Regions from separate parts of the Actinomadura sp. NAK00032 genome, predicted to be linked through region 1. Evidence: predicted binding sites of a transcription regulator. Region 1 holds the regulator's gene; the other holds the start of a gene.
The links. The regulator HspR, encoded in region 1, represses chaperone genes until heat shock. The targets are predictions, from matches to a motif close to ANTTGAGTCNNNNNGACTCAANT.
Positions count from the first base shown of each region.

Region 1 (3,207 bases):
GACCAGCGCCGAGTCGTTGATCTGCACCTTGTGGTGCGCCTCGTAGCGGCCCTTCAGCCCGCGCAGGATCGCGATCGAGTCCTCCACCGTGGGCTCGCCGACGAAGATCTGCTGGAAGCGGCGCTCCAGCGCCGGGTCCTTCTCGATGCGCTCGCGGTACTCGTCCAGCGTCGTCGCGCCGATCATGCGCAGCTCGCCGCGCGCCAGCATCGGCTTCAGCATGTTGCCGGCGTCCATCGCGCCCTCGGCCGCGCCCGCCCCGACGACGGTGTGCAGCTCGTCGATGAACGTGACGACCTGCCCCTCGGACTCCTTGATCTCGTTCAGCACGGCCTTCAGCCGCTCCTCGAACTCGCCGCGGTACTTCGCGCCCGCGACCATCGCGCCGAGGTCCAGCGAGACGAGCTTCTTGCCGCGCAGCGACTCGGGCACGTCGCCCGCGATGATGCGCTGCGCGAGACCCTCCACCACGGCCGTCTTGCCGACGCCGGGCTCACCGATCAGCACCGGGTTGTTCTTCGTGCGGCGCGACAGCACCTGCACGACCCGGCGGATCTCCGCGTCCCGGCCGATGACCGGGTCGAGCCGCCCGTCGCGGGCCGCCGCCGTCAGGTCGACGCCGTACTTCTCCAGCGACTGGTACGTGCCCTCGGGGTTCTCGCTGGTGACGCGGGCGTGCCCGCGCACCTTCTCGAACGCGTCCAGCAGCGCCTGCGGCGTCGCCCCGAACTCCTTCAGCAGGCCCGCCGCCGGGCCGCCGTCCGCGGCGAGGCCGACCAGCAGGTGCTCGGTCGAGACGTACTCGTCCTCCAGCTGCTGCGCCCGGTTCGCCGCCGTGTTGATCGACCGCTGCAGCAGGCCCGACAGCCGCGGGGACGACACCGTCGACCCCTGCGCCTTCGGCAGCGCGGCGAGCTGCTCCTCCGCCCGCCGCCGGATCGCCTGCCAGTCGGCGCCGACCGCCTCCAGCAGCGGCACCGCCGTCCCGTCCGGCAGCGCGATCAGCGCCACCAGCAGATGCTGCGGCTCGACCTCGGGATGCCCCTCGGCCGCCGCCCTGCGGACCGCGACCGACACCGCCTCCTGGCTCTTCTGCGTCAGCTTGTAGTCCATGTCCCCAGTCCCCGTGAAAAGTGCCTATTCGGAGTTGCGCTCCCGCCAGACCACGACGCTCGTGTGCCTGATCGGCACCAGGTCGGACCCGGGCGCGCCCTGTTCCCCGTGCCGCCGCTGCTGCGCCAGCCGCGCCGCGACGGACCGGGTCGATTCGAGTTCGTTGGCGAGCTCCTCCAGCGCGGCGTGCGCCTTCCCGAGCTCCTCGCGGAGCCGCACGTTGTCGCGCTGCAGCTCCAGGATGTGCTTGATGCCGGACAGGTTGATGCCCTCCTCCTGGGAGAGCCGCTGGATCTCGCGCAGCAGCACGATGTCGCGCATCGAGTACCGCCGCCCCCGGCCGGCCGTGCGGCCGGGGGACACCAGCCCCATCCGGTCGTAGGTGCGCAGCGTCTGCGGATGCAGCCCCGACAGCTGCGCCGCCACCGAGATCACATAGACCGGCGTGTCGTCACCGAAGGGATCCATGCCTTCACTCCTGCCTGGCCTGCTGCAGGATGTCGGCGCGGAGGTCGTCGCCGTCGCCCGACTCGCGGAGCTTGGCGAGGGCCTCGCGGGACTGCTCGTCCAGCTTCTGCGGGACGTGCACGTCGACGGTGACGAGCAGGTCGCCCTTCGTGCCGTCGCGCCGGGTCGCGCCGCGGCCCTTCACGCGGAACTTGCGGCCGTTGGGCGTGCCCTCCGGCAGCTTCAGCGTGACGGGCTGGCCCTGGAACGTCGGGACGCGGATCTCCCCGCCGAGCGCGGCCTCGGGGAACGTCACCGGGATCGTCAGGGTGAGGTTGTCGCCGCTGCGGCCGAACACCGGGTGCGGGCGCACCTTGATGTTCACGTACAGGTCGCCGGCCGGGCCGCCGTTCTCGCCCGGGGCGCCCTTGCCCTTCAGCCGGATCTTCTGGCCGTCGGCGACGCCCGCCGGGATGCGGGCCTGGATGGTGCGGGTGCCGGTCGCGCGGCCGCTGCCGTGGCAGATCGGGCACGGGTCGTCGACGACGAGGCCGCGGCCGCGGCACTCGTGGCACGGCTCCTGGAAGCCGAAGTTGCCGAGGTTGCGGGTCTCGTGCCCGGTGCCCTCGCAGTTCGGGCAGACCCGCGGCACGGTGCCGGCCTTCGCGCCGGTGCCCCGGCACGCGTCGCAGGCCGCCTCGCTGGTCAGCTTGATCGGGACGGTCACGCCGTTCATCGCGCGGCCGAACGACAGCGTCACCTCGGTCTCCACGTCCGCGCCGCGCCGGGCGCGCCGCGTCGTCCCCGTGGTGCGGGTGGTGCCGCCGCCCCGGCCGAACAGGCCGCCGAACAGGTCGCCGATGCGCTCGCCGGCGCCGCCGGTCTGCGTCCCGGTGCCGCCGCCCTGGCCGAACAGGTCGCCGAGGTCGAACCCGAAGCCGCCGCCCTGCTGGCCGCCGCGGAACCCGCCCGGCATCGACCGGACGGCGTCGTACTCCTTGCGGCGCTTCTCGTCCGACAGCACGTCGTAGGCCTCGGAGACCTCCTTGAAACGCTCCTCGGCCTCCGCGTCACCCTTGTTGGTGTCCGGGTGGTACTTGCGCGCCAGCTTCCGGTAGGACTTCTTGATCTCCTCCTGCGAGGCCGTCTTCGCCACACCGAGGACCTTGTAGTAGTCCTTCTCCAGGTAGTCCTTGGTGCTCACGGCGCCCCGCCTTCTGCTCTCGCCACTTGCCACATGTCCTCACGCCCGGGCCGGGCCCGCCCCCGGATGGGAGCGGGCCCGCGCGGGCTCATTCGCCGTCGTCGCCCGGCCGGTCGCCGGGCTCGCCCGGGCCGGCGTCCGGGTCGGGGTCGGCCACCGCGACGCGCGCCGCGCGCAGTATCCGCTCGCCGATCCGGTACCCGGGCTGGAGGACGTCGACGACGCTCGTCTCGGTCACGTCCGCCGAGAGCGAGTGCATCAGCGCCTCGTGCACGGTCGGGTCGAAGGGCTCGCCCTTCTCGCCGTACCGCTCCAGGCCGAGCTTGCCCGTGACCGCCTCCAGGCTCTCCGCGACGGACTTGAACCCGCCGGTGAGCTCGTCGTGGTCGCGGGCGCGGCCGATGTCGTCCAGCACCGGGAGCAGCTCGGACAGCACCTGCCCG
Region 1 covers NZ_CP054932.1:387,807-391,013, forward strand. Annotated here, with positions in the region: gene clpB (ATP-dependent chaperone ClpB) at 1-1,113, opposite strand, end outside; gene HUT06_RS01950 (heat shock protein transcriptional repressor HspR) at 1,138-1,581, opposite strand; gene dnaJ (molecular chaperone DnaJ) at 1,586-2,764, opposite strand; gene grpE (nucleotide exchange factor GrpE) at 2,853-3,207, opposite strand, start outside.

Region 2 (3,207 bases), 5.8 Mb from region 1:
AACCCGGCTCGGGCCGGGTGGACGGTGGACATGGGAAAGCACCTTCGTCAGAGATCGGGAGAATGGACGGTCAGGCCGGCGGACCTGCGGGGTCAGCCGAAGATGGCGGTGGGGTCGCCGGTGTACCAGGTGTTGTCGATGCGCAGGCGGCGGATCACCCAGCGGTCCCCGTCGCGGACCAGGTCGACGTCGTAGGGGTTCTTCAGCAGGGCGAAGGTGGCGTGGTCGGCGGTCAGCAGGTGCTGGGCCTCCACCAGCGCGGTCAGGCGCGCGGTGTCGCCGTCGACGGCGATGCGGGGGTTGGTGATCTGGTGGGTGGTGTCCACCCGTCCGGCGAACATGGCCAGGATGGTGGTGACGATGGCGTCGCGCCCGGTCATCAGGGGCGGGCTCCCGCCCCAGCGGGCCGCCGCGGGACGGAAGTCCAGTTCGGCGCCGGGGGCGAAGGCGGAGGCGAACAGGTCCTTGTCCTTCAGGTCCTGGCCGAGGCCGAAGCGGTAGAGCGCGTCCACGATCTCGGTTCGGTCGCGCAGTTCCCGCGCGACGGCGACGGAGTCGGTGGCCGGTGCGGACACGGCGCGTCCATCGGTGCAGTACATGCGTGCTCCCGTGCAGGTCGGAGGGGGGATGGGCGGTTCCACTCTCGACCGGGGAACACGGCGGATCAACGCGCCGCTGTGCAACAATCGTCAAGCCTGACTTAACGATTGGGGGAGACGTGCTGGAACGGCATGAGATCGAGGCGCTCCTCGTCCTCGCCGAAGAGCTGCACTTCGGCCGCACAGCCGAGCGGCTGCACGTGTCCACCGCCCGGATCAGCCAGACGATCGCCAAGCTGGAGCGCCGCGTCGGGGTGCCGCTGTTCGACCGCACCAGCCGCCGGGTGGAGCTGACGGAGGCGGGACGGCGGCTGGACGAGCGGCTGCGCCCGGCCTGGGCGCAGATCACCGGAGCCTTCGAGGAGGCCGTCGCCGCCGGCCGCGGCCTGACCGGCACCCTGCGGGTCGCGTTCGTCGGTGCCGCGGGCGGGCAGCTGCTGGCCGGGGCCGCCGAACTGTTCCGCGGGCGCCACCCCGACTGCGACGTCCGGCTCCGCGAGGCGCAGATGGCCGACCTGATGCCGTGGCTGCGCGACGGCGGGACCGACCTGGCCCTCGGCACCTTCCCCATCGACGAACCCGGCATCGCCACCGGCCCCGTCCTGGTGTCGGAGGCGCGCATGCTCGCCGTGCCGGTCGGGCACCCGTTCGCGCGCCGCTCGTCCGTCAGCCTGGAGGACTTGGCGCGGGCGCCCCTGCTCCAGCTTCCCGGCACGCTGCCCGAGTCGCTCCGCCGCGACCGCACCCCCCAGGCCACGCCGTCCGGACGGCCGATCGCCCACGGCCCTTCCGCCGCCACCTTCAACGAGGTGCTCACCCTCATCGGCGCCGGCCGCGGCGTCTTCCCGGTCGGGGCGCAGGCCAGGCGCTACTACGCCCGCCCCGATGTCGCCTATGTCCCCTTCGACGACGCTCCGCCGCTGCGCTGGGGCCTGCTGTGGCGGGCCGACAACGCCACGGCGCGCGTCCTCGCCTTCGCCGAGGCCGCCCGCGACCTCCTCGGCCACGCGGGCGGGACGCTCGGCCGGTGATCGCTGAGAGCGAACGTTGCTGCGGAAACAAAATGCTGCTCCGTTTTCTTGAGTGTGTATGACTCAACTTGAGGTTGGGTCGCAACGGACTTGGAGCTGAGCATGAGCGAAACCCTGACGCTGCCGGTGCTGCCCCTGGAGGACGGGGTCGTTCTGCCCGGCATGGTGGTCCCCCTGGACCTCTCCGAGAACGGCGAGGTGCGGGCGGCGATCCAGGCCGCGCGGGCGGTGTCGCAGTCCAAGGGCCCGGGCATCCGGTCGGCGGCGAAGCCGCGGGTGCTGCTGGTGCCCAGACTGAACGGGCGGTACTCCGACGTCGGCACGCTCGGCGTGGTCGAGCAGGAGGGCCGGCTGCCCGGCGGCGAGCCGGGCGCGGTCGTCCGCGGCGTGTCCCGGGTGCGGATCGGGACCGGGACGACCGGCCCCGGCGCGGCGCTGTGGGTCGAGGGCACCGTGATCGAGGCCCCGCCGGCGTCCGGGCGGGCGCAGGAGCTGGCCAAGGAGTACAAGGGCCTGGTCGCCGGGATCCTGCAGAAGCGCGGCGCCTGGCAGGTCGTGGACGTGGTGCAGCAGATCGACGACCCGTCCACGCTGGCCGACAACGCCGGCTACGCGCCCTACCTGACCGACGAGCAGAAGATCGAGGTCCTGGAGACCGTCGACGTGGTCGAGCGGCTGGAGCTGCTCATCGGCTGGACCCGCGACCACCTCGCCGAGCTGGACGTGGCGGAGACGATCCGCAAGGACGTCCAGGAGGGCATGGAGAAGACGCAGCGGGAGTTCCTGCTGCGCCAGCAGCAGGAGGCCATCCGCAAGGAGCTGGCCGAGCTGAACGGCGACCCCGCCGACGAGGAGGACGACTACCGGGCCCGGATCGAGGCCGCGAACCTCCCCGAGAAGGTGCGCGAGGCGGCGCTGAAGGAGGTCGACAAGCTGGAGCGGTCGTCCGACGCCTCGCCCGAGGGCGGCTGGATCCGCACCTGGCTCGACACCGTCCTCGACATCCCGTGGAACGAGCGCACCGAGGACGCCTACGACATCGCGGGCGCCCGCGAGATCCTGGACGCCGACCACGCCGGGCTGGACGATGTGAAGGAGCGCATCATCGAGTACCTGGCCGTGCGCAAGCGGCGTGAGGACCGCGGCCTCGGCGTGGTGGGCGGCCGCAGGAGCGGCGCCGTGCTGGCGCTGACCGGTCCTCCCGGCGTGGGCAAGACCTCGCTGGGCGAGTCGGTCGCGCGGGCCATGGGGCGCCAGTTCGTCCGTGTCGCCCTGGGCGGCGTCAGGGACGAGGCTGAGATCCGCGGCCACCGCCGCACGTACGTGGGCGCGCTTCCCGGACGCATCGTCCGGGCCATCCGCGAGGCCGGCTCGATGAACCCGGTCGTCCTGCTGGACGAGGTCGACAAGGTCGGCGCCGACTACCGCGGCGACCCGACGGCGGCGCTGCTGGAGGTCCTCGACCCCGAGCAGAACCACACCTTCCGGGACCACTACCTCGAAGTGGAGCTCGACCTCAGCGACGTGCTGTTCCTCGCCACGGCGAACGTGGTCGAGGCCATCCCCGGGCCGCTGCT
Region 2 covers NZ_CP054932.1:6,163,095-6,166,301, reverse strand. Annotated here, with positions in the region: gene HUT06_RS28450 (MFS transporter) at 1-32, opposite strand, end outside; gene HUT06_RS28445 (nuclear transport factor 2 family protein) at 93-599, opposite strand; gene HUT06_RS28440 (LysR family transcriptional regulator) at 719-1,630, shown strand; gene lon (endopeptidase La) at 1,733-3,207, shown strand, end outside.
Region 2: lon (endopeptidase La) is a predicted target of HspR. The motif match lies at 1,677-1,699, and genes of this name have one in related genera.